3 regions of the Pseudarthrobacter adonitolis genome follow, and region 2 is predicted to be linked to each of the others. Evidence: riboswitches for the same ligand, from Rfam matches in the RefSeq annotation. Region 2 holds a riboswitch; each other region holds the start of a gene.
The links. Region 2 has a riboswitch for S-adenosylmethionine ahead of metX (homoserine O-acetyltransferase MetX). Riboswitches for the same ligand answer to the same signal wherever they lie in the genome.
Positions count from the first base shown of each region.

Region 1: it holds a riboswitch for S-adenosylmethionine, as region 2 does, so the genes downstream of both, ACZYZ4_RS05905 (aminotransferase class V-fold PLP-dependent enzyme) here and metX (homoserine O-acetyltransferase MetX) in region 2, are expected to answer to the same signal.
Region 3: it holds a riboswitch for S-adenosylmethionine, as region 2 does, so the genes downstream of both, ACZYZ4_RS17715 (DUF1737 domain-containing protein) here and metX (homoserine O-acetyltransferase MetX) in region 2, are expected to answer to the same signal.

Region 1 is NZ_JBVAYW010000003.1:259,410-269,761, reverse strand. It holds gene ACZYZ4_RS05945 (acyltransferase family protein) at 1-411, opposite strand, end outside; gene ACZYZ4_RS05940 (S1C family serine protease) at 682-1,662, shown strand; gene ACZYZ4_RS05935 (hypothetical protein) at 1,667-1,804, opposite strand; gene ACZYZ4_RS05930 (hypothetical protein) at 1,886-2,254, opposite strand; gene ACZYZ4_RS05925 (fluoride efflux transporter FluC) at 2,297-2,695, opposite strand; gene ACZYZ4_RS05920 (fluoride efflux transporter FluC) at 2,692-3,108, opposite strand; gene ACZYZ4_RS05915 (metal-dependent transcriptional regulator) at 3,108-3,821, opposite strand; gene ACZYZ4_RS05910 (class I SAM-dependent methyltransferase) at 3,853-4,611, opposite strand; gene ACZYZ4_RS05905 (aminotransferase class V-fold PLP-dependent enzyme) at 4,729-6,150, opposite strand; SAM riboswitch class IV at 6,186-6,299, opposite strand; gene hisN (histidinol-phosphatase) at 6,457-7,269, opposite strand; gene rsgA (ribosome small subunit-dependent GTPase A) at 7,324-8,439, opposite strand; gene aroA (3-phosphoshikimate 1-carboxyvinyltransferase) at 8,423-9,823, opposite strand; gene ACZYZ4_RS05885 (DoxX family protein) at 9,830-10,352, opposite strand, start outside.
Region 2 is NZ_JBVAYW010000007.1:163,676-174,027, reverse strand. It holds gene ACZYZ4_RS10375 (DeoR/GlpR family DNA-binding transcription regulator) at 1-250, shown strand, start outside; gene ACZYZ4_RS10370 (histidine phosphatase family protein) at 268-948, opposite strand; gene ACZYZ4_RS10365 (CPBP family intramembrane glutamic endopeptidase) at 1,046-1,825, shown strand; gene ACZYZ4_RS10360 (VOC family protein) at 1,950-2,588, opposite strand; gene ACZYZ4_RS10355 (PLP-dependent transferase) at 2,901-3,092, shown strand; gene ACZYZ4_RS10350 (PLP-dependent transferase) at 3,085-3,270, shown strand; gene ACZYZ4_RS10345 (PLP-dependent transferase) at 3,236-3,829, shown strand; SAM riboswitch class IV at 3,926-4,040, shown strand; gene metX (homoserine O-acetyltransferase MetX) at 4,054-5,169, shown strand; gene ACZYZ4_RS10335 (hypothetical protein) at 5,266-5,796, opposite strand; gene ACZYZ4_RS10330 (DNA glycosylase AlkZ-like family protein) at 5,829-6,161, opposite strand; gene ACZYZ4_RS10325 (DNA glycosylase AlkZ-like family protein) at 6,219-6,695, opposite strand; gene ACZYZ4_RS10320 (SGNH/GDSL hydrolase family protein) at 6,708-7,556, opposite strand; gene ACZYZ4_RS10315 (alpha/beta hydrolase) at 7,651-8,301, shown strand; gene ACZYZ4_RS10310 (RNA-binding S4 domain-containing protein) at 8,374-8,607, opposite strand; gene ACZYZ4_RS10305 (DMT family transporter) at 8,641-9,654, shown strand; gene ACZYZ4_RS10300 (glycine--tRNA ligase) at 9,783-10,352, shown strand, end outside.
Region 3 is NZ_JBVAYW010000027.1:5,583-15,934, forward strand. It holds gene ACZYZ4_RS17705 (hypothetical protein) at 1-169, shown strand, start outside; gene ACZYZ4_RS17710 (hypothetical protein) at 179-673, opposite strand; SAM riboswitch class IV at 798-913, shown strand; gene ACZYZ4_RS17715 (DUF1737 domain-containing protein) at 927-1,184, shown strand; gene ACZYZ4_RS17720 (rhodanese-like domain-containing protein) at 1,181-1,594, shown strand; gene ACZYZ4_RS17725 (O-succinylhomoserine sulfhydrylase) at 1,591-2,799, shown strand; gene ACZYZ4_RS17730 (DUF1905 domain-containing protein) at 3,059-3,400, opposite strand; gene ACZYZ4_RS17735 (LysR family transcriptional regulator ArgP) at 3,485-4,387, opposite strand; gene ACZYZ4_RS17740 (LysE/ArgO family amino acid transporter) at 4,457-5,080, shown strand; gene ACZYZ4_RS17745 (hypothetical protein) at 5,254-5,895, shown strand; gene ACZYZ4_RS17750 (glutamate--cysteine ligase 2) at 5,987-7,213, opposite strand; gene ACZYZ4_RS17755 (UDP-N-acetylglucosamine 1-carboxyvinyltransferase) at 7,364-8,887, opposite strand; gene ACZYZ4_RS17760 (SIP domain-containing protein) at 9,000-9,368, opposite strand; gene ACZYZ4_RS17765 (siderophore-interacting protein) at 9,278-9,592, opposite strand; gene ACZYZ4_RS17770 (GNAT family N-acetyltransferase) at 9,705-10,352, shown strand, end outside.

The DNA of each region.
Region 1 (10,352 bases), on a different contig from region 2:
ATAGATGGCGAAGAAGTCGCCGACAGAGCCGACGCGGTGGGGCAGTCCGTTGCCTGCCATCGGGATACTTAGCAACGCGTAAACGAGCAGCCACACGGCGTACAGGTAATAGTTGGTCAGGCTGGTGTTCCACACCTTTCCGTTGCTGAAACCGTTCCGGATCCTGGAAGCAGCAAGCATTCCCGATACTGCAAGGAGAAGAGGCATCCGGACGGTACCCAGTGCCGTTGCCACCATTTCCCACAGGGCGAAAGCAACGCTGCCGGGGTGCTCGAATTTGAGAAAGTGCCAGAGGCCGACGTGAAAAAGGACGACGGCGATGACACAAAGCCCTCGTGCTGCGTCGATCCAGTCGATCCGGACCCCAACTGGCGGCGTGGAATGCGTTGCGGCTGCAGGCCCCAAGATCATGGCTCAAATTTCGCAGCGGGGACCCCGGGTTTCGTCTGCTGGACGAGCACTTAGGGGAGGCTAGGTACCCCCTAGCCTAATGATGAGGGGGTCATGCTTTTGGGGGATACTCCGGACGGGCATGTGCCGGCGACCGAATCCGTTTAGGGTGATGGCCACCTTCGTTCACCCACGGCGTAGCAAGGCCGGGACTAGTAACCCGCGCTCCATCGTTGTATCCCGTAGGACCCGCGCGCACCTGCCGGGTCCGGGAATACCAGGAGGTGCCTCATGGACCCGGCGAGGGAACCCAGCTTTGCAGCGGCCGACGACGGTCCGCTGGACTCTTATTCGGAGACCGTCATGCGCGTGGCTGAGACGGTCACCCCTCATGTTGCGGCCATTGAAATGACCGGCAACCGCCGCAACGGCCGTTTCCGCATGGGTGCCGGCTCGGCGGTGCTCTTCACGGAAGACGGCTACCTGCTCACGAATTCACACGTCGTCGCCGGCACACACCAAGGACATGCCGCTTTTGCGGACGGCAGCAGGACCGAGATCGAACTGGTAGGGGCTGATCCTCTGTCCGACCTCGCGGTGGTCCACGGCAGGGCACCGAAGGTGGCCCCGACGCAGTTCGGCGATGCCGAGACGCTCCGGGTGGGCCAGCTGGTCATTGCGGTGGGAAATCCGCTGGGTCTGGCCGGATCAGTCACGGCAGGTGTAGTAAGCGGCCTGGGCCGCGCCATTCCAGTGTGGTCCAGCGGCAACCGGCGCGTGATCGAGGACGTCATCCAGACCGACGCGGCACTCAATGCAGGAAGTTCCGGTGGTGCCTTGGCCGATACGCACGGCCGAATCGTGGGAATCAACACCGCAGTGGCCGGCGCCGGGCTCGGCCTCGCCGTGCCCATCAACGCCACCACACGGCGCATCATCTCAGCGCTGCTGAAGGACGGCCGCGTCAGGCGGGCCTATCTCGGCGTTGTCAGCACACCCTTCCGGCTCAATGCCAGCGCGGTGATCAGGACGGGACAACGGGACGGGCTGCGCGTGGTGGAGGTGCTGGTCGGTTCGCCCGCAGACCGAGGGGGACTGCGGGCGGGCGACGTCATCCTGACAGCCGGAAGTCGCCCCGTCAACAACGCCGAGAGCCTGCAGAAGCTGCTGTTCGCCGATGCGATCGGGCAGCCGCTGCCGATTCGAGTGCTGAGGGACGGCCAGGAAGTGGACATTGTGGCAGTGCCCGATGAGATGGCCGGGAACGGGTAACCCGCTACGTGCGCTTCTTCAGGTGCGCGACCGGGTCCTGTGGGCCTTCAATCGGGCTCTTGGCCTTCTTCTCGGCGCGTTTTTCCTTGATGGTTTTGACCGGTTTTTTGTGCAGCTGCTGATGTGGTGACTTGTCCGGCATGGCGTGCTCCTTACAACGGGGGACGGGCTGCGTCCCACTTCGTAAAATACGCCTGTTCAGCCCCGAATGTAATGCCCAGAATCAGTCGGGAACTGCAACGTCGGCGATGCCCACAAAACGGGTCCCGACGCCGTCGAACTCGCTCCTGATGAGGCCCGGCCGCAGCGGCGGCACCTCATTCGGGGCATGGTGCTCGCACACCACATACGTGAATTCCGGCCACCATTTTTTGGGCCGGGCCGCTTCCTCGTAACCGCAGACGGCGCATTCCAGGTGCACCCAGACTGGACGCTTGCCGGTCCGGTTTGCCCGCGACTGGATGAGCCATGCCGGCGGGTTGTCCAGGATTTCGCCCAGCTCCGCCTCGGTCAGTCGTTTCGGGATGCCATGGCGCTGGGCCATTTCCATCGGTACATCAAGGGCAATTGCCGCGTCGCGTCTGCTAATCATCAGAGTCAACGATACGGGACCGGGCCAAACCCGAAGAGCGTCCTACGACGCCAGGGCGATGCCCCCGGCCGCCGCGGCAAATCCGGCGGCCAGGTTGGCGCCGATGTTCAGGGCTGCCGCCCCGAACCGCGACTCGCTCAGGAGCCGCACCGTGGCGGTGGTCCAGGAGCTGAACGTAGTGAGGCCGCCGGCAAGGCCGGTGGCGACGGCGGTCTGCCACTCGGGTGCAAGGCCGAGCCGTCCGGTGATGCCGATGGACAGTCCGATGATCAGGCACCCGGTGACGTTAACTGTGAGCGTGGCCCACGGCCAGTGCCGCGGCGTTCCGCTGTGGCTGACGGTGCCACGGTGCCCCGAATGGTGGGCGAACCAGCTGTCGACGGCGAAGCGCAGCAGGGCGCCCGCCATACCGAACACGCCCACCAGGACCGCGCCCATCATGACGCTGCCCCCAGCCGGTCAGTGAGCAGCCGGCCGGTCCGCCAGCCACCGGCCGCGGCGCCCAGACCCAGCAGCAGTGACAGCCCCAGATAGGCAATCCACACGGGATGTTCGCCGGTCCTGGCCAGCTGGTCAATCGAGAAAACCGTCGCTGAGAACGTGGTGAACGAGCCCAGAAGTCCTGGCCCGAGGCCGGCGCGGAGCCAGAATGCCGTCTGCGGCCGGGCCATCCAGACCGTGGTGAGGGCGGCCAGCACAAAGCTGCCAGCCACGTTGATTCCCAGGGTGGTCCAGGGCATTACCCCCGCTGTTTCCGGAAACGCGAGTCCCAGGCCGTACCGGAGTTCCGTTCCGGCCAGGCCGCCCACCGCCACGGCCAACCAGGCCCGCCAGTGCGGCACGCGGGCGTTCATCAGCTGGCGCTGAGGGTGCAGCCGGTGTGGGAGTGGTCGCTGTGGACCCAGAGCGCAGCGGTGACTTCATCCGCGAGATCGTACTCCCGCTTCCTGCCGGCGTTGCTGATCCGCACCACCAGTGCGCCGCCGAACGGCTTGCGGCCCACGACCTCCACCTCGGCGTCGAGATCGATTTCCTCGGCGGCAAGATACCGCAGCAGATCCGGATTCTCGTCGCTGATGCGGGTGATCCGGCCGGTGTGCCCGGGATCAAGTTCGCCGAGGAGATGGGCCTCTGGCAGCAGCACCGTGCCGTCCGCCGCGGGGATCGGGTCACCGTGCGGGTCACGTAGCGGGTTGCCGAGTTTCGCCGCCATGCGCTCTATGAACGTGTCCGACACTGCATGCTCCAGCAGTTCGGCTTCGTCGTGGACTTCGTCCCAGCTGTAGCCGAGCTCCTGCACGAGGTAGGTCTCAATGAGGCGGTGCCGGCGCACCATTGACAATGCCAGCCGGACCCCGGAATCCGTGAGGGTGATGGCGCTGTACGGCTTGTGGTCCACCAGGCCCTGGTCCTTGAGCTTGCGGACCATCTCCGAGACCGAGGAATTGGCCACCCCCAGGCGCTGCGCGAGCTGTGAGGACGTGATGGGTTTGTTCTGCCACTCCGTGAAACCGTAGATGACCTTGACGTAGTCCTCGATCGAGGAGGAGGGCGCGCTGGTCTTCACGCCTCCAAGCCTACCCGGTGGTCCGCGCCCGTCACGCCTTCGTGGCCTGCCACGTCAAGGTGAGGTACGGCAGGCTGATGTCCTCTTCCATGGCGTGCCCCAGATGCTCGTGCAGGTACCAGTCCAGGTTGGCCAGGACCTTGCAGCGGGTGACTTCGCCGGCGCGCAGGTAGTAGCTGCGGGATTTCGTCAGTTCCATGATGTCCGCCGTGCTGAGGCTGTCTTCCCAATGCGTCACATGGCTTTCGAGGCCTTCAAACTCCGGCCCGACCACCGGGCAGAAGCCGGGCTTGTAGACGTCGCCCGCGTGCATGATGCGGGACAACCGGTGGACCCACGGAACGGACGTGTCCAGCTGGTTCCAGATCAGCCCCAGCGTTCCGCCGGGCCGCAGGATCCGCGCCAGTTCGATGCTGGCGGGCAGCGGATCGCACCAATGCCAGGCCTGCGCAACGCTGACGACGTCGAAGGAGGAGTCGGCGAGGCCGGTGGCCTCTGCAGTCCCTTGGGTCGCTGCGGCCGCCGGGTAGTGGGCCTGCAGCTGTTCAAGCATGTCCGGCGACGGGTCCACGGCGGAAACCGCCAAGCCGCGTTCAAGCAGCAGGGCGGTGAACTTGCCAGTCCCGGCGCCCACATCCACAGCGTCCCTGGCCCCGGCAGGGATCAGCCAGTCCGCTGATTCGGCAGGGTAACCAGGCCGTACACGCTGGTAATGTTCGCCGCCGTCCAGGAAACTCTGTCCGAGTTCCAGACGGCGTCCGTGCTCAAGCCTGGGGCCACCCCGTGCCACGTGCGGCCTCCTTCAACTGCGCCCATCGGTATCCTTCGAATTTACCGTATGGGCCGCAGCCGCCAGGTCGGGGCCGTCGCCTCTTTAGGTAGGCGCCAGTCAGCCGTCCAGCGTCAGTCAGTCGTCAAGGCACGGAGCCGCACCGGCGGTGCCCGGGGTGTTGGGAGCCCAGTGCGGGTAGGTGCGGGTGTCGTTGGCCGGAACCCAGCGACCTGCGTCCACCACGTAGTCCCACCCCAGGCCGGTCCGGCGCAGCTGTTCCAGGCCCGCAAGGAGCCGCTGGGCGTCCTCCAGCCGGGAGCCCACGCCGAAGCTGGCCCGCAGCGAGCCGGAGGGAAGGCCGAGGCGCTTCAGCAGCGGGTGTGCGCAGAAGCGGCCGTCCCGGAGGCCAACGCCGTGCTCGGCCGACAGGTAGGCGGCCACGAGCCCGGCGTCGTACCCTGCCACGGAGAAGTTCACCACGCCGATGGTGCCGGTTTCAGCCTCCGTGTCCGAGAAGATCTGGTGCACAGTGACGCCGTCGATCTTCCCAAGCCCGTCCACCAGGAATGACCTGATGGCCGACTCGTGGGCGTGCCAGCGGTCGTGGTCCAGGGACGCGATGACCTGGGTGGCGCGGGCCAGGGTGGCCGCACCTAGGACGTTGGGGGAGCCGCCCTCGTGCCGGGCCGGCCCCGTGGCCCAGCTGACGCCGTCGAGTTTTGCCTCGCGGACGGCGCCGCCGCCGGCCAGGTGGGGAGTTCCGGCGTCGAGCCAGTCGGTGCGGCCCACCAGGACCCCGGAGCCGAAGGGCGCATAGAGCTTGTGGCCGGAGAAGGCGAGGTAGTCAACGTCGTCGGCGCTGATACTGATGCGCCGGTGGGGTGCGAGCTGCGCGGCGTCCACCACGATCCGCGCGCCGTACTCATGGGCGAGGGCGGCCAGGGCCTTGACCGGGAGGATTTCGCCGGTGACGTTGGAAGCGCCCGTGACCGCGAGCAGGCTGACGTTGCCCTGCTCAAGTTCGGCACGGAGGACCTCGATGGTCCCCACGATGGTGTCCGCGGCGACGACGCTGCGGTGCGGGACGCCCTGCCAGGGCAAGAGGTTGGCGTGGTGCTCAATGTCCAGGTAGAGGACATCGCCATTGGGACACCCCTCCGTGGCCGGCAGGCAACCCGCCAGCAGGTTCAGCGAGTCGGTGGTGTTCCGGGTGAAGATGACGGAGTCGTCCGGGCGCCCGCCCACAAAGTCGCGCACGATGTTCCGGGCGTTCTCGTAAACGGAGGTGCTGATCTGCGACGCAAAGCCGGCGCCGCGGTGGACGCTGGCGTAGAACGGCAGGATCTCGTTGAGGTAGGCGGACACCACGGAGAGGGCGGGAGCGGATGCGCCGTAGTCCAGATTTGCGTAGCGGACATGGCCGCCCTGGATCAGCGGAGCCTGGATTTCCGCGCCGGTAACGGCGGAGAGGGGGCGGCCGGCGATGGCGGCAGCCGCGTTGAACAGCTCAGCGGCGATGGCGGGGGCAGTGTCGGGGGAGACGGTGGCAGTTGTCACGGAGACCTCACTCTAAAAGGACTCCCGGTACCAGGAATCCGCGCTTGCCGTATCCGTTCCGGACCGGCCTGGTCGTCACCCGGGGCACCCCACCGCGAATGGAGGGTTGCCGGCCAGCAAACCGGGGTTTAGCGCTGGCACTCGTGACCTGTTAAGAGCGTAGAACATGGGCAACGGCAGGAAAGAAGCCCGGGCCAATGTTAAGGGCTTTGTTACGCGCGTTTGAGTAGCGGACTATTTGTCGAAGATACGACGGCGGGCGCTCCCTTCAGGAGGCGCCCGCCGTCGATAATTCGATGGAAGTGCCTAAAGGAGATCGTCCAGATCCGGGTTCAGACGTTTGAGGACCTCTGAGTGCAGGATGGAGTTTGTGGCCAAGGCGTTGCCGCCGAACGGCCCGTCCTGGCCCTCGAGAGAGGTGAAGCGGCCGCCGGCTTCCACCACAATGGGCACCAGGGCGGCCATGTCGTACAGGTTCAGTTCCGGCTCGCAGGCGATGTCCACGGAACCTTCGGCCACCATGCAGTAGGACCAGAAATCGCCGTAGGCACGCGTGCGCCACACGTCCTCGGTCAGGCCCAGGAACTCATCCAGGTTGCCGCGTTCCTTCCAGCCGCCCAGGCTGGAATACGACAGGGAGGCGTCCGAAAGTTCGGAGACGTCCGAGACCCGGAGCCGCGTTGCGGCGGCTAGGGACTTCCCCATGTAGGCGCCGGAACCCTTGGCGGCCCACCAGCGCTTGCCCAGTGCCGGCGCGCTGACCACTCCCACCACGGGTTCGCCTTCGTCCACGAGGGCGATCAGGGTGGCCCAGACCGGGACGCCGCGGACAAAGTTTTTGGTGCCGTCGATGGGATCAATGATCCAGCGGCGGGAGCCGTGGCCGGAGCTGCCGAATTCCTCGCCCAGCACGGCGTCGCGGGGACGCGAACGGGAGAGCTGGCCGCGGATGGCTTCTTCCGCGGCCTTGTCCGCGTCCGTGACCGGCGTCAGGTCCGGCTTGGTTTCGATGTGGAGGTCCAGTGCCTTGAAGCGGCTCATGGTCTGGTCATCCACGGAGTCGGCCAGCACATGGGCAAGGCGCAGGTCATCGTTGTAGCTCGAAGCGGGTTGGATCATGGTTCCAAACTACCGTCTCAGGGCCGCGGGTTTGGGGACGTCGGCGTTCCGCCGCTAGCCGATGCTGCCCAGTTCCTTGGTTTCCTGGCCAACCAGCCGAGGATCCGTGCCCAGCAGCCGCCGCAGCGACGCCAGCCGGGCCGGGCCGGTGGGGCCCGCCTGGCCGGCGGACACCCAGGCATCCACTCCGCAGTTGACGGCCGCGGTGTTGTGTTTGCAGCCACGCTCGCAGGCATCCGTGCCCGGCTCCAGGTCCGGGAAGGACCGCAGGATCCGGTCCGGGTCCACGTGGGCCAGTCCGAACGAGCGGATGCCAGGGGTGTCGATGATCCAGCTTCCGGCGGGAGCTCCGGTCAGTTTCAAGGCAAGGGCCGACGACGACGTGTGGCGGCCGCGGCCGGTCACCGCGTTCACACCACCGGTAGCCCGTTCGGCCCCGGTGAGCGCATTGACCATGGTGGACTTGCCCACGCCGGAATGACCCAGCATCACCGAGACCTTGCCCTGGAGGTACGCGCGGAGCTGCGAAACTGCATCACTGTCCAAGCGAGCCGAGAGGCCGTCATCGGAGCGGGCATCGATACCCGAGGCCTCGGAGTCCGACGTGCGGCTGATGATCACGGGGAAGTCCAGGTGTTCATAATTGGACAACAGTTCTGCGGGATCCTTGACATCTGCCTTGGTGACGAGCAGCAGCGGCTCAATGCCGGCGTCGTAAGCGGCCACCAGGGCGCGGTCAATGAAGCCGGTGCGCGGCTCCGGGTTTGCGGCGGCCACCACCACCACAAGCTGATCGGCGTTGGCAACCACCGCACGCTCGATCGGATCAGTGTCATCGGCGCTGCGACGCAGCAGGGTCCTGCGGTCCTGGATCCGAACCAGGCGGGCCAGGGTGTCCGGCTCCCCGGACACATCGCCTACAAGGGACACGAAGTCACCGGCCACGACGGGGGAGCGGCGCAGTTCGCGGGCCCTCGCGGCGATGATGATCCGCTCGTCGCCCGAGTCCTCACCGACGACGGCTGTGTACCGGCCGCGGTCCACGGTGATAATGCGGCCCGTGACGGCGTCGTCGTGGCTGGGGCGGTCCTTCGTGCGCGGTCGGGAGCCCTTTTTGCTGGGCCGGATCCGGGCATCGGACTCGTCCCAGGAGTCAGTGCTGCGTGCCACCAGTAGGCCCTTCCGTGCCGTCATTGGCAGCCGCACCCTGGGCGAGCATGTCCGCCCACATCTGCTGGAATTGGGGCATGGTCTTGGCGGTGGTGGCGATGTCCTGGACCTCGATGCCCGGAACTGCGAGGCCGAGGATGGCACCGGCGGTAGCCATCCGGTGGTCCGCGTAGCTGTGGACGACGCCGGCATGCAGCTTTGCCGGGCGGATCACCAGGCCGTCGCTGGTCTCTTCCGCGTCGCCGCCGAGTCGGTTGATTTCGGTGACGAGCGCGGCCAACCGGTCCGTTTCGTGGCCGCGAAGGTGCGCGATGCCGGTCAGCCGTGAAGGTCCGCTGGCCAGGGCGCAGAGGGCCGCCACGGTAGGGGCGAGTTCGCTGGTTTCGTCAAAATCCGCACCCTTGATCTCTGGTCCGCCGGTGACGGTCAGGACGCCGTCAGCCAGGCTGACGTCCGCGCCCATGTCCGTCAGGATGCTGCGCCAGAGATCTCCCACCTGAGTGGTGCCGGTGGGCCATTCCGGGATGCGGACGGTGCCGCCGGAGGCCAATGCTGCGGCCAGGAACGGGCCGGCGTTTGAGAGGTCCTGCTCAATGCGCTGATCAAAGGCGCGGATAAGGCCCGGTGCCACCACCCAGTGGTTGGGCACGGAATCGTCCACTGATACACCGACGCCGCGGAGCACAGCAACGGTCATGTTGATGTGGTCCAGGCTCGGCACCGGTTTGCCAACGTGCTCCAGGTGGAGTCCGTCGGTAAACCTGGCGCCGACCAGCAGGAGGGCCGAGACGAACTGGGATGATGCACTGGCATCGATCACCAGGTGGCCGCCCCGGACTTCCCCGGTGCCTTCAACGGTGAACGGCAGCGATGAGGGGGTCCCGCCGTCGTCCGCGGTCAGGGCCACCCCGAGAGCTTTCAGGGCCTCGATGGTGGCGCCCATGGGGCGCTTCCGGGCGTGGGGGTCGCCGTCGAACACGCTCACGCCGTTGCGCAGCGCCGCTAGCGGCGGAACAAAGCGCATCACTGTTCCGGCGAGGCCGCAATCGATGTGCGTCGTCGACGACGGCGCCTCCTGGCTCAGGGGCGTGACCTTAAGGTCCGGCCCGAAGGCGCCGTCGCCGGGCACCTCCGTGATGGTGGCCCCCAGTTGGCGGAGGGCCTCGATCATCAGGGCGGAGTCCCGGGAATGCAGAGGGGCGCGGAGGCGGGATGGCCCGTCAGCCAGCGCGGCCAGGACCAGGAACCTGTTGGTCAGGGACTTTGAACCAGGCACCGTTACGGTGGCGTTGATCGGCCTGCTGGCGAAGGGGGCCGGCCAGTGCGGAACGGTGTCGGTGGAGATGTGTGAGTCCGTGGCTGCGGGCGGGGTGGAACCGGTCATCCGTCCTTAGGCCCCCGTTGCGTGATCCACGGCGCGGCGCACGGCCTTGTCCGCCTTGTGGAGCTTTAGGCCGGTGGTCTTCCGGGCACCCGCAGCAGTCTTCCGGGCGTCCGCAGCGAGGTGCTCGGCACGCCAGGCCAGGCCCGGCTTGCCAGCGGTGTCCACGGAGGCGAGCAGGGCGCCGCCGCTGAGGGAAATGTTCTTGAGCAGCTGGTTCCGGCGGGCCTCGCGGCCTTCCTTGGTGCTGATGTCCGCGCTGCGCCACTCCACAAAGGTGTTCAGGAGCGAAATGATGGTCAGCAGTGTTGCCGAGAGGCGGCTGAACTTGCCCAGGCCGAACAGTACGCCGGCACCCACCTGCGTTCCGCCGATCACCCGTGCCAGCATCTTCTCGTCGGCTTGGAACGGCAGCGACGCGGCCGCCTTCTGCAGGACCGGCGAGAGCTGGGTGGCGGTGTCATCGGCGTTCTTCAGTTTGTCCAGTCCGGCGACGACGAAACTGGAAGCCAGCATGGGGCGGGCGAGAGTA
Region 2 (10,352 bases):
CGTGAATGGCATCGACCCCGAGGTGGGCCCAACGAACACGGGGGAGGGTGAAGCGTCCGTGAATGCCCTGCTGGCCAGCCGGGCCCGGGTTTCCTATGTCCTGGCCGACTCCTCCAAGGTGGGCGTCAGGGCCTTTGCCACCATGGACGGCTACGCGTTCAACCGCCTGATCACCGACTCCGGTATCTCCGCCGAGGACAAAGCCGCGTTCGAAGCCAATGGCACCGAAGTGATCGTGGCCCCGCACTAAGCGACCGGCAACAACCCCTAGAAGATGACCGGCGGCGCATCCAAGACGGTCTCGTCCACCCGGCGGTCCACCCATTGGCTGAACGGAATATCGAGTTCGTACTTGCCCAGGTCGGTGCGCAGAAGCGTCCGCACCGCGGCATTGTCCGGATTGTTGAGTGATTCGAAATACTCCACCGACCAGTGGAACCAGCGCATGCAGAACAGGCGCATGGTGAGTCCGTGGGTCACCAGCAAGGTGTTGGGGGCGTAGTCCGGCTTGGACCAGTGGCGGTACAGCGTCTCCATGAACGAGGAGATCCGGTCGTAGACGTCGGAGCCGGATTCGCCCTCCCGGAACCGGTAGAAGAAATGGCCGTAGGCGTTGCGGAGTTCCTTCTGGTCCTCGATGTCGCCGGTGATCTGGAAATTGGCCCAGTCCTGCTCACGGAGGCGCGGTTCTTCGATCACCCGTTCGGTGTGGTTGCCAAGGTTGAGTGCCTCCAGCGTCTGGTGCGCCCGGAGGTACGGCGATACATAAACGCAGACCTGCCGACCGTCCAGCTCGCGGCGGATCCGTTCCCCGGCTGCCGTGGCCTGCGCCAGGCCCTGGGCAGTCAGCGGAATCCGGTAGTCCGGGACCCTGTTGTAGATGGACGTATCGACATTGGCCGCGGACTGGCCGTGCCGGATCATAAAGATTTTCCCTGGCGCGCTCATACCCAAGCATAAGTGCCGCCGCGGGTGCAGGGCCCCGTCCAGGGGCCGGGCCGCCAGTAATCAGCGAAGATCCAGAAACTACAGGCAAGATGGAACCATGTTGGTTCCCTCGCGCCGTCGGCTGCGGATCGAAGTCTGGATTGTGCTGGGTCTTTCCTTGGGACAGTCCGCCGTCTACTCGGTGGTGCAGCTGCTCGACAAGGTGACGCGTGCACCGCTGGCCGAAGGCACGTCCACGCTGAACCGGTCACAGAGCACGCGTGAATACTTCGACCTGACCTACCAGCTGCTGGACATCATTTTCGCCCTGGTGCCCGTGCTGCTGGTCATCTACTTCCTCACGGACCAGCGGCAGTCCGGCACCGGCGTGGGCAGCCAGGCCAGTTCGGCCTTTCGGAAGCTGGGCTTCAACTTCGCGAGGCCGGGCCGCGACCTGCTGCAGGGACTCGGCCTCGCGGCGCTGATCGGGATCCCGTCGCTGGGCCTCTACGCCGCGGGACGTGCCCTGGGCATCACCACCGCCATCATCCCCAGCGCACTCGACTCGTACTGGTGGACCGTGCCCGTCCTGATTCTGTCCGCGCTGCGGCACGCCGTGGTGGAGGAGGTCATCGTGGTGGGCTATCTCCTGGACCGCTTCGGCAAGTTCGGCTGGAGCGTGCCTCTGGCCATCTTCACCAGCTCCATGCTTCGCGGCAGCTACCACCTGTACCAGGGATTCGGACCGTTCATCGGCAACGCCGTGATGGGTGTGGTGTTCGCCTGGCTCTACACCAGGACCAAGCGGGTTATGCCTCTGGTCATCGCGCATGCGCTGCTGGACATCGTGGCCTTCGTTGGGTTCAGCCTCTTCGGCCGGGCGGTGGGCCTGGGGTAGGAGAGCCGCGGTTCCCGTGCAGGTCACGTGCACATAAGCCGGTCCGGCTTAAAGGATTCGGCCGCCATCGGTGGGTGGCATCATTGGCACCCGCTGATGGCGGCCGAAGCTATTGAATGTGCAATCAGATGGTGACTGCGCCCGTAGCGGTTTCGAAGGTCACTGACAGGATGCCGGGGGTTCCATGCGGAGCCACCCAGTCAACGGCCACATCCTCCAGCGGCTTCTCGACGGGTTCGCCCAGCCATTCCGTCACGCGTGCGGCGGAACCGGCTATGGTCAGGCAGCTCATCTTGACGTTGCTCTCATAGGCGTTGGACGGGTGCAGAGCGGGGTCGCCCTCCCACTTGAGCATGTACGGGACCTGCGGGTCCGCGATCAGGCCCAGGATGCCGATCTGCTTCCAGACCAGCTCGCGGCCGTCCGGGAACTTGCGGTTGCCGTTGACGGCAGCACGGCCCAGGCGGTCTTCGAACGGAGCGAGGTCGTCCACTTCGACGCACCAGCCCATCCAACCGCCGCCGGCTTCGGACCGCGCCCGGACAGCCTGCCCGAAGGGAGCCTTGTCCGATGCCGGGTGGTTCAGGACCTCCACGACTTCCAGGTATTTGTGGCCGGCGAGGGGAATGATCATGTTCCGGGTTCCAAACCGGGGGTGCACTCCACCCTTCACGGCTTCAACGCCGAGGGCGGACGAAATACGTTCGGTGGTGGCAACGAGGCCATCTTGTTCACAGGCGTAAGAGACGTGATCCATGCGCATGCCATCATCTTGGCACTTTGTGATCCGGCTCTCAGCTAAGGGCAGCCTTACCGGATTCTGTTGCGTCACGAGTGGACATTCCGCCGGGAAGCAGGAGAAGGAGCGGCCGGGTGACCACGTTCGTCATAATCCTGTTTCCGTCAGGGATGTCTTCCTAGACTGAACGCAACCGAGCAGTGCCACGCCACGTCAAGGAGCATCGAACGTCGAACGGATGGTCTTTCGAAACCCGCCAGATCCACGCTGGCCAGGAACCGGACAGCGCCACCGGCGCACGGGCGCTTCCGATTTACCAGATGACCTCTTTCGAGTATTGCCAGCCTGGAGGGCGGGCTCGCTGCACTGCTGCTGAGCTCGGGACAGGCCGCTGAAACCTTTGCCATCCTGAACGCTGCCGAGGCCGGTGACCACGTCGTGGCCAGCCCCAGCCTGTACGGCGGGACGTATAACCTCTTGGCGCACACCCTTAAGAAAGTTCGGCATCTCCGTCACGTTTGTGGCTGACCCGGACAACCTGGACCATTGGCGCGATGCCGTCCAGCCCAATACCAAGCTCTTCTTCGCCGAAGTGGTCTCCAACCCCCGCCAGGACGTGCTGGACATCGAGGGTGTGTCCCGGACCGCCCACGACGCCGGTGTGCCCCTCGTTGTGGACAACACCGTCTCCACGCTACGCCCGTGACCTTGGGGCCGGCGGAGCCCTCGGCGCCAATCTGTCCTACATCCTGAAGGCCCGCGTCCAGCTGCTGCGCGACCTCGGCTCGGCAGTGTCACCCTTCAACCTTCCTCATCGCCCAGGGCCTGGGGACGTTGAGCTGCGGGTGGAGCGCCACGTGGCCAATGCGATGGACGTCGCGGAGTGGCTTGAGGCAAGGGACGACGTCGAATCCGTCGCCTATGCAGGGCTGGCCTCCAGCCCTTGGTACGAGCGCGGCCGCAAATACGGCCCCGAAGGCACCGGCGCGGTGGTCGCGTTCAACTTGGCCGGCGGCGCAGAGGCCGGGAAGCGCTTCGTGGATGCCCTGGAGCTGCACTCCCATGTGGCCAACATCGGGGACGTCCGTTCACTGGTGATCCACCCGGCACCAACCACGCACAGCCAGCTTTCACCCGCGCAGCAGGCCATCGCCGGGGTCACTCCGGGACTCGTCCGTCTGACCTTGGGCATCGAACACATCGATGACATCCTGGCCGACCTCGAAGCCGGCTTCCGGGCGGCCAAGAGGCGCAGCGGAGCCTAACAAAGACGCGGCAGGCCAGGGGCGGTAGGGACCCCGCAAAGTCACACCCAGTCACACGCTTAGCAATAGTCCGGGGCTGTTCGTACACTCGAAGCAGGTCATGAGTGCCAGCGACAGCCCCGGCTTGCTGGCCGGCAACCCTCTTTCGCGGCGGGGTGCCCCGGGTGAGGACCTGGCCTGCCGGTCAATTGACGGTGGGCAAGTGCGTAGAAAAGGTCCTTTCCATGACGATTACGATTTCCCGAACCGCAGTCCCCGGGAACGGTGTGGTCCGTTACGCCAGCATCGGTGGCCTCGAGCTTGAGGCCGGCGGTTACCTCCCGGAGGTCACGCTCGGCTATGAAACGTGGGGCACTCTCAACGCGGACGGCTCTAACGCCGTCCTGATTGAGCACGCCCTGACCGGAAGTACCCATGTGACGCGGGGCGACAGTGACGAGCCCGGCTGGTGGGAACAGCTGGCCGGACCCGGTGCGCCGGTGGACACGGACCGGTTCTATGTGGTCTCCATCAACATTGTGGGCGGCTGCTACGGCTCCACCGGACCGTCCTCGGCTGCCCCGGACGGCAACCCGTGGGGGTCCCGCTTTCCTTTGGTGACACTGCGCGACACAACGGCGGCTGAGGCCAGGCTGGCCGACCAGCTGGGCATTCCGAACTGGTATGCCGTGCTGGGCGGCTCCATGGGCGGCGCGCGGGCCCTGGAGTGGGCGGTCACCTACCCCGAACGGGTTCAGCGTTGCGCCGTTATCGCGATCGGTGCCGCCAGCACGGCCGAGCAGATTGCGTTCGCCCAGGCGCAGACGCTGGCCATCCGCCAGGACACCAATTTCAACGACGGCGACTACTACGGCGGTCCGCTGCCCGAGGACGGCCTGGCCCTGGCACGGCGCATTGCGCATATCACCTACCGCTCCGCAGAGGAATTCGATGGGCGCTTCGGACGGTCGGCCCAGCACCCGGAATCGCCGTTCCAGGCGGCAGCGTTGGCGGAACGGGGGCGCTACCAGGTAGAAAGCTACCTGGACCACCAGGGCAAAAAGCTGGTGCGGCGCTTTGATGCCAACAGCTACATCGCCATCACCGACGCCCTGATGAGCCACGACGTCTGCCGCGGGCGGGGTTCCCTGAACGCGGCCTTGGGCCGGGCCACCGCCAGGTTCTTCGTGGCCGCAGTGGACAGTGACCGGCTGTACTTCCCGTCCCAGTCCCGTGAGCTGGCTGACGCGCTCCCGGGCGACGTGGACGTCCACGTCATTGAGGCTCCGATCGGCCACGACGGCTTCCTGACCGAGATCGGCCAGCTCGGCGCCCAGCTCCGGAACACGTTCCTGGTCTAAGCGCGAGGGGACACTTGAGGCCCTGCCTTTAAGTGCGAGAGGACACTTGAGCCCTCGGAGTCGGGGCCACAAGTGTCCGTTCGCGCTGTTAGGAGATCAGCCGTTCATGATGTCGGAGCGGCGCTTCATGTAATCCTCCATGGCCAGCTCACCGTTGCTGTACTGCTGGTCAAGTTCGGCCAGTTTCCGGGCACGGTATCCCTGCGGGCCCGACGGCGGCAGGGGAATGGCGGGGGCGGCAGGCTGCTGCGGTGCTTCCGCGCGCTGATCCGGCACCGGCTGACCGTTGGGTTGCGGCTGACCGTACGGCGGGAACTGCTGGTCTGCAGAAGGAATCGGCTGCATGGGTGGCAGCGGCTGGCTCGGCGGCAGGGGCTGCGGGCTCATGATCTGGCGGAAGCCGCCACTCATGTAATCCTGCTGCGTGTAGCCGTCACGGGGCTGTTTGTTCTGCGGTCCGGGGTACTGTTCGCTCCCCGGGTACTGCGCGCCGCCTGGAAACTGCTCGGGGTAGCGTCCGGTAAAGCTCTGCTCCTGGTTCCGTTTGTTGACGGATTTCCGGTACATCCGCATCGCCATCGGTATCACGAACGACAGAATGATGATCCAGAAAAACAAGCTGTTCACGGTGTAGCGCCTCTCATATGTGTCCTTCCAGCTTAACCCCGGAGCCCACTCGCACGGCCGGGATCCCCAGGAAGGCCCCATGCCGGTCCACGGCGTCCTGCCGGGAACGCCGGAGCGCTGCCACCCAGATAGTGCCGTGTTGCTGAATAGCCCATCACGTATTCGTCGTAGCACTGGATCAAGTCGATCCGAGGCCCGGCGGCAGACGTGGCATTGCTGCCGTCCGTACCGGCGTCGAAATAATGCACGACGCCGTCAATCACCGACGTTGCCAGCGTTTCGGGAGCTGCCGCCAGGGACTGTTGAAGGCCGAGCCGCACGTCGGACATGGTGAGCCCGGACCAATCGGCGCAGTCCTTGACCATGGCCGGGCCACGGCTGGTGAAGTAGCGCCGGACCAGCTCGCTGAGGCTGTTCCCGGGTCAGGTGGTGCCCGCCCGGACGGCTTCGGCCAGGACCTGCCCGCTCCGGTCAGCGGCGGCCGCATCAATCCCCGTCCGCCGGTACATGCCCCCGTTGCCCTGGTGAAGCCGCGGCGCGGACAAGGCCGTCAGCCAGCGAAGATCCTCCCGGTGCACAAAATGCCAGGTGGGCCGCAGGATATGGGTGCGCAGGATGCGCCCATCTGACACCGCCTGCTCCACGTCCATGGCAGTGGGCACGTGAGCGGCGGCAGGTGCACGATCAGGCGGGGCCTCGGAGGCAGCTCCAAGACCGTCGGTCCGTTGCGCCGGGCTCCAGCGGGCGTAGGGGAACTCCTGCGCCTGGACAGCCAGCAGGTGCCGGACGGCGTCCGCCGGGGAGCCCAGGCCGGGACCGCGCAGCCGTTGGGCGTGAAGCCGCCGCCGCACCACCTCATCAGGATCCGTGCCTGTCCGCGTGAGCTGTCCTTGGGTCACGGCGGCCCGCCGCTAGCGCCGGGCGTTGGTGGTGCCCAGCGGCCCCTCACCGGAACCCAACGGAACACCCGGGCCGAACACAGGGCCCGGCGTCGGGCGTTTTGCGGTGATTCCGTCGCCTGAGGAGCGGTGGCGCAACCGCCGCACCGCCCAGGGGACAAAGTACTCGCGGGCCCACACCAGGTCTTCGGAGCGGGCCGCCCGCCACGTGCGGGCGGGCACCGGCTTGGGCAGGAGCGGCTCGAGAGTGTGGTTCACGTTAAGCGATTCCAGCACCATGGCGGCGATGGTGTGGTGTCCCAACGGCGAAAAATGCAAGCGGTCCTCGTCCCACATCTGCGGATCATTCAGCTGCTTGAGCGACCACATGTCGGCGATGATGGCATCGTGGCGGGCGGCCACGGTGCGCAGGTTCTCGTTGTAGATCGCCACCTTGCTACGGATCCGTCCCAGGACCGAAGATCCGGTGTCCGGACCGTTGAACAGCACCACGGTGGCGCCGCCCATGGCCAGGATCTGGACCACCGAATCAAGTTTTTCGGCGAGGGCATCGGGGTCTCCGCCGGGCCTGATGAGATCGTTGCCGCCGGCGGAAAGGGTTATGAGGTCCGGCTTGAGCGCCAGGCACGGAGCGAGCTGCTGGTCCACGATCTGCTGCAGGAGCCGGCCGCGGACGGCAAGGTTGGCATAAGCGAAGTCCGCCTGGCCCCGGCCCAGTTCCTCGGCCACGCGGTCCGCCCAGCCGCGGAAGCCGCCGGGACTCGTTGGTTCCGGGTCGCCGATGCCCTCGGTGAACGAATCTCCCATCGCTACATAGCGGCCCCAGGGGTGGGCTGCCGTGGCTGTGGGCGGGCTCTGCATAGCTCTTGCGTCATTCACGGTCCTATCCTGCCTCCTCCCTCTCAAGCTACGCCACCGTAGGTAGCTACCGCCGGGTAACTGTCAGAATGGAACCATGACTGACGCCCAAGTATTTCCCGCCCCTGTTGTTCTGTGGTCCCGGCCGGAGGACCAGCGCTCCGGAAAGCCGCTGCTGGTACTGCTGCACGGCTACGGCGCCAACGAACAGGACCTCCTGAGCCTGGCGGATATGCTTCCCGAAGACTTTGTTGTTGCCTCACTCCGGGCGCCACTGGCCACGGGCCCGGGCTTTATGTGGTTCCCCCTGACGGCCTCCATCGAATACACGCTCGACGCCGTCAAGGCTGCAGCCGGTTACGTGCAGGACTGGATCGACACCGTCAAAGCCGACCACCCGACGGTGACGCTGCTCGGCTTTTCCATGGGAATGGCGATGGCCACCACGCTGCTCCGGCAGCGCCCCGCTGACTATGCCGCCGTCGTCGGGCTTTCCGGCTTTGTGGTCAACGCGGACGGGGACCCCACCTTCAAGGACGGCGAACTGGACGGCACAGTGCCGCTCTTCTGGGGCCGGGACCAGCAGGACCCCGTGATCACCCCCGACAGGATCGACTACACCATGGGCTGGGTGCGTGGGCACGTCAAGCTCACCAAGGTGCTCTACACAGGCATGTGGCACGGCATCAACCAGCAGGAAATCGGGCACGTCTCCGAGTTCCTGACGCACGAGGTGCTGAACAAATAAACGTACGACGGCGACCGGCGGCACAGTGCCGCCGGCCGCCTATGTTGTACTCGCCGAGTGACGCCTGCCAAATCACGCTTCCGGGGCCACGACCTGCACGGTCTGCCCGTTGACGGTGACGGTGTCGCCGTTGTGCAGCTGGCGCCCGCGGCGGTCGTCGATCGCGCCGTTGACCTTGACGAGTCCGTTCTTGATCAGCTCAGCGGCTTCCACGCCGTCTTCTACCAGGCTGGCGAGCTTCAGGAGCTGGCCAAGACGGATCATGCTGTCGCGGATGGGGATCTCTTGAATGTCCTGGTTGCTCATACAAGTAATGATGCCTGACGTAAGGTGAATCCAATGACCCACACCCCACGCCTGCCGCGGTTCGCGGGGCTCCCGCTGGCCGTCGGCGCGGGACTGGCCATTCCCGTCCAGGGCCGGATCAACGGCGCCCTCGGCGTCCGGCTCAACGACGGCATTGCCGCGGCCGTGGTGGGCTTCAGCGCCGGCCTGGTGGTGATGATCCTGATCTCCCTGATCCTGCCCAGCGGCCGCGCCGGTCTCGCCAGGATCCTGCCGGCGGTCCGGACGCGGGCGTTCCCGCCCGCGTACGTGCTGGCCGGTGGAATCGGTGCCCTATTTGTCTTCGCGCAGTCCTTCACCGTGGGCATCCTGGGCGTGGCACTGTTTACCGTCGCCGCCGTGACCGGGCAGACGCTGAGCGGCCTGCTGGTGGACCGGCTGGGCATCGGGCCTGCCGGCAAGCGGGCTGTGACTCCCATGCGGGTCATCGGGTGCGTGCTGACGGTTGCCGCCGTCGCATGGGCGGTTTCGCCGCGACTGGCCGGCTCGCCGGGCTCCCCGGGCGCTCCTGCGGAGGGAGCAGGTGGGCTGGAGGCCGTGGCTCTTCCGTTGATCCTCCCTGTCCTGGCCGGCTTCCTGATGAGTTTCCAACAGGCCATGAACGGGACGGCAACGGTCCACTACGGTTCGCCGATTGCCGCCACGCTGGTGAACTTCGTCGCCGGCTCGGTGTTCCTGTGGATTGCCTTGGCCATCAAGGTGGCCGTTGTTGGGCCGGGCAATCCGTTGCCAGCCGAGTGGTGGTACTACCTGGGCGGGCCCATGGGCTGCGTGTTCATCGGCCTGGGTGCGCTGCTGGTCCGCAGCCTGGGAGTGCTGGTGACCGGGCTCGGCATGATCGCCGGACAGCTCCTTGGCTCCCTGGGACTGGACCTTCTGGTGCCGGCCCCGGGAAGCATCGTGGCCCCGGCCACCGTCCTGGGCACACTGCTGACGCTGGCCGCCATCATCCTGGCCACACTGCCGTGGCCGCGGGGCGCCTTCCGGAGGCAGCGGCCGGTAGGCTAGGACACGCAGTTCTCTGCATCCTGTTCCTTCGCCCGCCCCGCCCGCACCCAGCGGTGATGCACCCACGTGCAGCGGGGTCAGATACCCGCGGACCGCACCCAGCGGCCCTGTAGAAATTGGAGTCCACCATGGCAGCAAAATCCGTACTCGACCAGGTCATTTCCCTTTCCAAGCGAAGGGGTTTTGTGTTCCAGGCCGGTGAAATCTACGGAGGCTCCCGCTCTGCCTGGGACTACGGACCCCTCGGCGCCGAGCTGAAGGAAAACATCAAGCGCCAGTGGTGGCAGTCCATGGTCCGCGGCCGCGAGGACGTGGTGGGCCTGGATTCCTCCGTCATCCTGCCCCGCCAGGTATGGGAAGCCTCCGGCCACGTCGACGTCTTCTCCGACCCGCTCGTTGAATGCCTTTCCTGCCACAAGCGCTACCGTGCTGACCACCTCGAGGAAGAGTACGAGGAAAAGAAGGGCCGCCCCGCCGAGAACGGCCTGAAGGACATTGCCTGCGTCAACTGCGGTACCCGCGGCGAATGGACCGAACCCCAGGAATTCTCCGGCCTGCTCAAGACGTTCCTCGGCCCGGTGGCCAGCGAGGAAGGCATGCACTACCTGCGCCCGGAAACGGCCCAGGGCATTTTTGTGAACTTCAGCAACGTACTCACCACGTCCCGCAAGAAGCCGCCGTTCGGCATCGGCCAGATC
Region 3 (10,352 bases), on a different contig from region 2:
CGGTGGCCAGTGGGTCATCGACATGCTGGCACTCTTCGAAGAGAACAACCTCAGCTTCGCCTATTGGGAGTACCACGGCACGCATATGGGGCTCTACCTGAGCGGCGCCGGCAAACCCAGCGAACCCAGTACGGCTCTCCAGGAACTCCTGACCCGCGAACTGCGTTGACCATGCGGGTCAGCCGCCCAGGATTACCAGCGGCACCAGGCGCTGCGCACAGGAGACCCCGACAAGGGTCTGCGGTCCCGCCCCCACCCAGTTGTTCACCCCGGTGTCGTCGCACCAGTCCACGTTGTATGGGTAGGCGGTGACCCCGGCCTTCCCGGGAGCCATGCCAGCCGGGACGGTGAACACGAAAGTGAAGCCGCCGTCGTCGGTCATGGGGGCGAGCTCTTCCAACACGGTGGTGCCGTACGGAGCCAGCAATTCCACCTGGACCCTTGCGTCGGCGCCGTAGCGGGCATCGCAGGTGGTGTCCGGGGCACTGACGGTGACCTGGTCGCCGGGTTTCGCGGCGGCTGGCGAGACGGAAAACTCCGGCGGCATGCAGGGCGGCGGCGCGAAAATGTTCCGGCAGCTTGTCGCCCCCACCAGTACCGGCACGGCGCACAGCCCCACGGCCAAAACGCGCGCCCAGGCGCTCGTCAGTGAGTGCCCCCGAATGTTCCCCATGACCCGATTGTCCCGTCAGCGCCGGGGTTACGGAAGCACGGCGGGGTCACGGAACACGCGTTGGTTACGGAACATGACGACGGCGGCGGTGCGGCGCGGCGGGGCGAGTGTTACGTTTTTGGGGAGTAATGAGAACCGGCGCCAAGCCCTGACTGGCCGGTCGGCAACCCTCCCTTTCGCGGCGGGGTGCCTCAGGTGAATACTCGGCATATCGACCCATTCGAGCTGCAAGCGTGAAAGAAGGAGTTCCGTCGTGTCTGACGCACCCGCCCCTGAAGAGAAACTGTCCTACCGGCTTGTCACCGGGCCGGATGACAGGTCTTTCTGTGAACGGATTTCCACTGCCCTCGCCGAAGGGTATGTCCTGCACGGCAGCCCGGCCGCAACGTCCAACGGCGGCAAGGTCATTGTTGCCCAGGCACTGATCCTCCCGACGGCCATCGCGAGCGCGGATGCCGCCGTCGCCAGCGCCGTGGAAGACATTGAGTTCGACGGCGAGGGCCACGCGTGAGCTACGCCGGAGACCTCACCCCGCAGGAAGCCTGGGCCAAACTCGAGCAGGGCGCCATTCTGGTGGACGTCCGCACCGAAGGAGAATGGGCCCACATCGGCATCCCCGACACGAAGGCCACCGACAACGATCCCCTGTTCATCCCGTGGACGTTCCCGGGTGGTATCCCCAATCCGGATTTCATCACCGACCTGACACAGCAGGCACCGGAGGACGACGGCACGGAGCTGGTATTCCTCTGCCGCTCGGGCCAGCGCTCCATCGCCGCCGCTATCGCCGCGACGCAGGCCGGCTTCACCTCCTACAACGTCTTGGAGGGTTTCGAAGGCGAGCCGGACCGCTACGGCGAGCGCACCGTCAACGGCTGGAAGAACCGCTGCCTCCCCACCAACCTGGGAATAGCCAAGTGACTTTCAACGAAGACGCCGCCGGCTGGAGCGCCGATACGCAGGCGGTCCGTGGCGGACTGGACCGCACCAACTTCCAGGAGACCACCGAGCCCGTGTTCCTGAACTCCGGGTTTGTGTACGAATCCGCCGCCGCCGCCGAGCGTGCCTTCACCGGCGAGGACGAACGCTTCGTCTACTCCCGGTACGGCAACCCGTCCGTGGCCACCTTCCAGGAACGCCTCCGCCTGCTCGAAGGCACCGAGGCGTGCTTTGCGACGGCGTCGGGCATGTCAGCGGTTTTCACCGCCCTGGGTGCCCTATTGGCGGCCGGGGACCGGGTGGTCGCTGCGCGCTCACTGTTCGGCTCCTGCTTCGTGATCCTGAACGAGATCCTGCCGCGCTGGGGCGTGGAAACCATGTTCGTTGACGGGCCGGACCTCGAGCAGTGGCGGGCGGCCCTGTCGGAGCCCACCACTGCGGTGTTCTTCGAGTCGCCGTCCAACCCGATGCAGGAGATCGTGGATATCGCCGCGGTCAGCGAGCTGGCGCATGCCGCCGGCGCCACAGTCGTCGTCGACAACGTTTTTGCCACTCCCCTGCTGCAACGCTGCGGCGAGCTGGGTGCGGACGTGATTGTGTACTCCGGGACCAAGCATATCGACGGCCAGGGACGCGTCCTGGGCGGCGCCATCCTGGGCACCAAGGAGTTCATCGACGGCCCGGTCAAGCAGCTCATGCGGCACACCGGCCCGGCCCTCTCCGCGTTCAACGCCTGGGTGCTCACCAAGGGCCTGGAGACCATGGCCCTGCGTGTGAATCACTCGTCCGCGTCCGCGCTGCGGCTGGCCGAATGGCTCGAACAGCAGCCGGCCGTCAGCTGGGTCAGGTACCCGCTGCTCAAGTCACACCCGCAGTACGAGCTCGCCGCCAAGCAGATGAAGGCCGGCGGCACCGTCCTCACGTTGGAACTTGCGACGACGGGTGACCGCTCGGGCAAGGAAGCCGCCTTTGCGCTGTTGGACGCCTTGCGGATCGTCGACATCTCCAACAACCTGGGCGACGCCAAGTCCCTGATCACGCATCCGGCCACCACGACGCACCGTGCAATGGGTCCCGAGGGCCGTTCCGCCATCGGGCTCAGCGACGGTGTGGTGCGGCTGTCAGTGGGCCTGGAGGACGTGGACGACCTCATCGGTGACCTGGAGCAGGCCCTCAAGCACATCTAGTTCCGATTGGCGGAGGTCTCATCCGCGCGAACGGGTGGCGCGAACGGGTGGCGCGAACTATCAGATAATGCCCTGTTCCACGAGTTTTGAGGGGCATATCTGCACGTTCGCGCAGGGAGGACCGTAGGAATGCACCCCCGGACTGGGGCCGGCTGCTGTCCAACATCCCGCTGGTGGCCGCCCTTCCAGTGGCTTCCGGCGCAGCACCGCGGGGTGCTTCGAGAAGAAGAGGTCCTTGCTGGATCGTTCCCGGCGGAGTTCAGCCGGTACCGCTTGTCCGTGCCCCGATACGTGCCCCGCCTTCGGGTTGGATGACGAGCCGGACCGCCACTTCATCCCCGTCGCTGATGCCCGCAGCGTCCCTGACGGCCTTCTTCACGGGCAGCAGGTAGGAGCGGCTTTTGCTGTCCGGGAAGACCGAGGTCTGCCAGATGTAGCCGGAGATTTCCGCCGCGACTTTGACCGAGCCGAAGCCCTTCCGGAACATCGCTGCCTCTTCCCGGAGGTCGTCGGCGATCACTACAGGGAGGGTCAGGAAGTGCCAGCCGGATTCGTCGGGATAGCGCCACAATTCGGCCCGGAAGGAGTACGACGACGTCACGGCCTGAGTATGGCATGCCGCGTTGCCGGGCGCATCCCCTGTCATGGACGGGTCAGGCGAATGGCGGGTGAGGCGAACGCCGGCTCAGGCGCCTGGTTGGCGCAGCTGCCGGGAGGCCGTCTCCCGGACAGCGGCGGTGAGCTGGTTGAGCACCGGGGAGTCGATCTTCCAGCGTTGCCAGTACAAGGACACGTCAACGGGGTTCGCGAGGGCCAGCTCCACGAGGGCGCCGCTGCGGAGGTCTGCCAGGCACTGTTGCTCCGGCAGCAGCCCCCATCCCAGTCCCAGCCGGATGGCCTGGGCGAACTCGGCCGACGACGGCACATAGTGCCGCGGCGCGGTCAGTTCCGTGCCGGTCTTCGTGCGGAAGAACCCGTCCTGCAGGTCATCCTTGCGGTCAAAGTCCACCACCGGAGCTTGGCTCCCTGCAACAAGTTCCGGCCCGTCGGGCCACCAGCGCCGGATGTACCCGGGGCTTGCCACCGCACGGTACCGCAGGGAACCCAGCGGTTCCACGCTGCAGCCCTGGACCGGTTCCGGCGTTGCGGTTACCGCGGCCATCACCGATCCCGTCCGCAGGAGCTGGGTGGAATGCTGCTCATCCTCCCTGCGTAGTTCAAAGCACGCGCCTAGGTCCGGCGGAAGACTTGCCAGCGCAGGCATGAACCAGGTGGAGAGTGAGTCCGCGTTCACCACCAAGGGGATGGGCGCCGTCGGCCGGTCCCGGCTCTCGCCGAGCTCCTGCTGGGCGTCCCATTCGAGCTGCCGGACCTGCCTGGCGAACCGCAGGATGGCTTCCCCAGCTGTTGTGGGCCGGACGGGGTTGGTGCGCTGCAACAGGATCTGGCCAGCCGCGTCCTCCATCGCCTTGAGACGCTGGGAAATGGCCGACGGCGTGACGTACAGGCTCCGCGCCGCCGCCTCCAGCGTCCCCTCGTCAACGACGGCAGTGAAGGTACGGAGCTGCTCAAACTGGAACATCTTCATTAGCTTTCCTTAATATAGCTAAGAATATTTAGCTGGAGTAATGATAACTCCGGCCGTACGTTGGAGGATATGGATCTAACTGCATTTCTAGGCCCCAGTGCGCTGGGCTTCGGCACGGGCCTTGCCCTCATCGTGGCCATCGGCAGCCAGAACGCCTTTGTCCTCCGGCAGGGAATCCGCGGTGAGCATGTGCCCGTCGTCGTCCTGGTCTGCAGCGTCTCCGATGCGCTGCTCATCGCAGCGGGCATCGCCGGAGTGGGGGCGCTGCTCCAGGCGAGCCCCGTGATCGTGGACGTGGTCCGGTTTGCCGGCGCCGCCTTCCTAGTGGGCTACGGCGTCATGGCGGCGCGCCGGGCGGTGCGTCCGGGAACATTAACGGCGTCCGGGCGGCAGCCCGCCGTCGGCCTCGGCGCCGCCCTCAGCACGGTATTGGCCCTGACCTGGCTTAATCCGCATGTCTACCTCGACACCGTGCTGCTGCTCGGGTCTGTGGCCAACCAGCAGGCCCAGGATTTGCGTTGGTGGTTCGGGGGCGGAGCAATCGCCGCCAGCATCGCCTGGTTCAGTGCGCTAGGTTTCGGGGCGCGGGTCCTGCGGCCCTTCTTCGCACGGCCCTCGTCGTGGCGCATCCTGGACGGGCTCGTCGCTGCGGTCATGCTCACGCTGGGTATACGCCTGGCAGTCGGCGCGTGACGTCGTCGTTTCTTGGCGCTAACGGACACTTGGGGCCCTCACCCAGCGAAAAAACCAGGGCCGTATCTGCCCGTTCGAGCACTGCCGTTGACCTCGGCGGCAGTGCGGCGTAGTTTCATGGTCACCACTGCGATGTTGCTGGGCCAACGCATCCGCCGCACCGGGAGCCAGCCATGAACGGAAACCAGCCATTGCAGGGCAACAAGCCATACCAAAAGGCCGGAGCGGTCATCGTCGCGGCGGGCGCTTGCTGGGGACTCGGAATTTCCTTCGTGGGGAACGTGCACGCCACCCGCGACCCGGCCATCAGGCTGTCCATACTCGAGCGCCACCGAAGCCTCTGGGTTGCCGGACAATTCCTGGCGGCCGCCGGGACCATGGCCGTTCCCGTCGGATTCGTCCGGTTCGCCCACGCCATCCGTTCCGGCCCCGCCAAGACCCTGGCCGCCGGCGCAGCAGCCGCCCTGCTCGCGGGCGCGCCCTTGTTCGTGGTGGCCCTCGCGGACCGCGCCTCGGACCTGGAGAAGTTCGCCTATCGGCGGGGTCCAAGCTGGCCGTTCCTGACGTATTCAGGGCTGCATATCGGCGGGATCGCAGCCCTGGGGGCGGGGCTGCTGCTGACTCCGTTGAAACCCTGGACCGGCATCACGGCGACCGCCAGCGCTCCCGTCTTCGGTGCCATTCTGGCCGGCACCAAGGATATTCCGCCGTTCGTTTTCTACCTGGTAGAAACCGCTGTGGGTGTCCAGCTGATGCGCTATGAGGAACCCCTGGCTCCCTCCGAGGACCACCCGGACGCACTTCCCGGGCGTTGACGCTGGAACTGGCGCGAACTGGCAGATAACGACCCCAAAACACGAAAAACAGGGCATTACCTGCCGGTTCGCGCAAAGATTCGGGGTGAACTCAGAACTGGCGCACCCGGAGCAGCTCCGGGACTTCGTCCGCCTCCAGCAACCCGGAGGTGCCGCGCATCGTCACGCCCACGGCGTGGGCAACCACGGCGCCCAGCCCGCCGTCGTCGGGTCCTGTTTTTTCCAGCGCCGCGTCCCGCACCCTGCGCTGTTCGGTTGAACCGGTGCCGCGGGTAATGATGTCCTCGACGCCTTGGCGGGCCAAGGAAAGTTCGTCCTGCTCGGCGAGGACGGGCGCCAGATAATCCACCAAAGACCGCACGACGTCGACGGCGGGCGCCGGCCTGAAGGTCCCGAAATCCAGCAGCTCGCCGCTCAGGCCGCTGCTGCTCGCCTGCCACGCCGCCATCCGCAGGAGCACCGTGGGCACCGGGGCCGGATCCACGCCGTCGCGCCATTCGCGGCTGGCCGATTCGACCAAGGCCCGGACCAGCACCGCGATCAGGCCAGCATCCTCGGCGCGGAGGCAGACGTCGGCCACGCGGACCTCAACAGTGGGGTGGTTCCGAGACAGGCGGGCGTCGAAGTAGATCATGCCTTCGTCCAAGAGCACGCCGCTGTCCAGCAGGCGCGTTACCACCCGCCGATATGCGGAGTAGGTGGTGAAAATTGCCGAGGGGCCGGACGTGGGCCAGCGGTTCCAGGCCTGGGTGCGGTAACTCTCGAATCCCGTGGGCATCCCGTTCCAGAACGGCGAGTTGGCGCTCAGGGCCGTGAGGACCGCCAACTTGTCCCGGATCCTGTCCAGCACGGCCACGCCCTCGTCCTTGGATTCGATGAAAGTGTGGACGTGGAAGCCGCAGGTCAGCTGTTCCTGCGCGGTCAGGCCGAAGCGTTCCAGCATCCGGGCATAGCGAGGGTCCGGGGTGGTGTGGCTGGCGAGGCCAAACGGAGACGTGGCCAGCGCGGCCACCCTGGCCCCGTTCTTGGTGGCCGCCTCGTCCGCCAGCAGCCGGCCGGCCCGGATCTGCGGCAAGAGCTCTGCATACTCGAGGCAGGGACGGGTCTGGGTCTCGATCTGCTCAAGCTTCAGCTCGGCAGTCAGGCCCGTCCCGTCGTCGTGACCGGTTTTGTCCTTGGCTGCCAGCACATAGGGACGTTCCGGGGCGTCGTCGGCTGCCATCCGGCGGCCGGACAGCATCGCATCTGCGAGGGCAAGCGGCTCCCCCGTGTCCGGATCAACGATCAGGAGCTCTTCCTCGACGCCGAATGTACGCATGCTTATATTGTGCTGCAACGGACAAGGACGTGGCAGCCCGCGGGGCCGACGGATTCTGCTCCATCAATGCCTTGGACCGAGCGGGGTGGAACGGAATGCCGCGGCCTGAAGCCGGGCCAGCGCGAATGATGGTGCAGAATCCGACGCACCCTAGTCCTGGAAGTACTCCACCTTGGCGCCGATGGTGTTGAGCCGTTCCGCCAGGTCCTCGTAGCCGCGCTCGATCACGTAGATGTTCCGCAGTTCCGACACTCCCCGCGCCGCCAGCATGGCCAGCAGCAGGCAGGCGGCGGGGCGGAGCGCCGGCGGGCAACCTATCTCGGCGGCCCGCCACTTCGTGGGGCCATTGACGTAGATCCGGTGCGGATCCAGCAGCTGCACCTGGGCGCCGAGCCTGTTGAGTTCGGTGAGGTAGATGGCCCGGTTCTCATAAACCCAGTCGTGGATCATGGTCTGGCCATGGGCGTTGGCGGCGATGACCGCGAAGAACGGCAGGTTATCGATGTTCAGGCCGGGGAACGGCATCGGGTGGATCTTGTCCTCCGGAGCCCGCAGCTCCGACGGCTTGGTGGTCACGTCCACCAGCCGGGTGCGGCCGTTGCGCGCCACGTACTCCTCGGAAATCACCAGCTGCTGGCCCATCTGCTCCAGCGTGGCCAGCTCGATCTCCATGAACTCGATGGGGACGCGGCGGATGGTCACCTCTGAGTTAGTGACGATCCCGGCGGTGATGAGGCTCATCGCCTCAATGGGATCCTCGGACGGGAAATACTCAATGTCGACGTCGATGAGCGGCTGCCCGGTGATCTTCAGCGTGGTGGTGCCCACGCCGTCGATCTTCACGCCCAGCATCTCGAGGTAGAAACAGAGGTCCTGGACCATGTAGTTGGGGCTGGCGTTGCGGATGACGGTGGTGCCGCGGCGATGCGCCGCGGCCATGATCGCGTTCTCCGTGACGGTGTCCCCACGCTCCGTCAGCACAAAGGACCGGTCGTGCGTGTCCCGCGGCGGAGCCTGCACGGCGTAGAAACCGGTAGTGGCTTCCACTGAGAGCCCGAACTGGCGCAACGCCTGCATGTGCGGCTCAACCGTGCGCGTGCCCAGATCGCAGCCGCCAGCATAGGGCAAGCGGTATTCCGCGGTTTCGTCGAGGAGCGGGCCCAGGAGCATGATCACGCTGCGCGTGCGGCGCGCGGCGTCCACATCCATGGCTTCAAGGTCCAGGACGGCGGGGCGGCGGAGCTGGAGGTCTGTGTCGTTAAGCCATGTGCACTCGACGCCGATGCTGGTCAGGACCTCCACGATCCGGTTGACTTCCTCGATCCGGGCGAGGCGGCGCAGGACGGTGGTGCCGCGGTTGATCAGGCTGGCGCACAGCAGCGCCACGCCGGCGTTCTTGCTGCTGTTGACATCCACTGCCCCGGACAGGGTGCAGCCGCCTTCGATCCGCAAATGAGTCATCTGTGGTATGCCCACTTTGACGATGCTGCGGTCCAAGATCGCTTCGAGCCGGTGGATCATTTTCAGGCTTAGGTTCTGCTTGCCCTGTTCCATCCGGGCGACGGCGCTTTGGCTGGTTCCCAGCGCAGCGGCGAGCTGGCCCTGGGTCCAGCCCTTCTCGGTCCGGGCGTCCCTGAGTGTAGCGGCGATGTGCTCGGCAGTTTCCTGAATCATAAACAAAAAATATCACAAATGAGCTATTATGCGAGTCCCTTGCCCTCATATCGCAGCTTGGCGGCCGGAATACCCACTCCATGCGATACTCGACACGCCGCGCGGCGGAGCCCTACGGCACCCGCCAGTACCCCAACGCGTTGATCCGCTGCTTGTCCACACCAAGGACCTTACGCAGGTGCCTGACGATGGCGCGCGGACTGGACGCCTCGCAGGCCACCCAGAAGTAGTCCCTTCCCACCGAAACGGAGTCCGCAGTTAGCGCATCACACGCCGAATCCACCAGGCAGCGCCGTAGCGTTTGCGCGGAATCCAGCTGACGACGTCGGACTCTCCGGTTCGCAGCCCAAAGCGACGGATCGAAATCGTGCTGGTATTGAAGGCAAGCGGTCACCGGCGTGGGGCGGCCGGCGGCGGCGTCCACCACCCGCAGCTCGTCCAGCAGCGAGTTGATGGCCGGCACGGATGCCGGGTCGCCCACGATCCACACGCGGCGCGGATGGGGTATGGGAAGTCGAAAGCGCTACCCTGGACGGTGGCTTCGATGGTGTCGCCGGGCTCCGCTCCGCGCGCCCAGTTGGCGGCGATGCTGTGGTGCATGGCGAAGTCCCTGCTGAAGGTGCAGGCCTTCAAATCCGGATCAACCAGCGTGTAGGCGCGCTGGTGACCGTTGCCGGCGTCGTCGAACCACAGGCGGATCCACATGGTTGGTTCACGCAACACCCCTCCAGGAACCGGCCCGATTTTGCGAACTGGGCCAATTCCACCTATCTTGACTAAAGTTAGCCTAACCTAAGCTCGAAAGCCGGCCCTGACTATGACGCCTGCCCCGACACAAAATTCCGCCCCTGCAGGCGGCACCGGCACCTACCGTGACCCGTGGGGAATCCCGCATTTGTGGGCGGACTCCGCTGACGCGCTCGCGCATCTTCAGGGCAAGAACGTAGCCACGGACCGCTCCTGGCAGATCGAGCTCGAACGCTGGCGATCCGAGGGCCGGACTGCAGAGATGCTGGGTTCCGACGGCCTGCACTGGGACCGTTTTGCCCGCCAGGCCAGGCTGGACGACACGGCGCGCCGCTGCTTCGAAAGGCTCGACGCCGATACCCGGCGTTGGTGCCAAAGTTACGTGGCCGGCATCAACGAGGCCCTCGCGGACGGGTTGCGCGGCGGGCCGGAGTTCGAGGAATCCGGCACCTCGCCCGCGCCGTGGAACCAATGGACACCTTTGGGCGTTTTCCTTGTCCAGCACATCCTGTTTTCCACGTTCCCCAACAAACTTTTCCGCGCCCACGTCGCCCGGACGCTCGGACCCGACGCCGTGAGTCTGTTCAGCATCGAGGCCCCCGTGTGGTCCGGCAGCAACGCCTGGGCGGTCCACGGCTCTGCGACGGCGAGCGGTCAGCCGCTCATCGCCGGCGACCCGCACCGCCTCCTCGAGCTGCCCGGCGTGTACCAGCAGGTG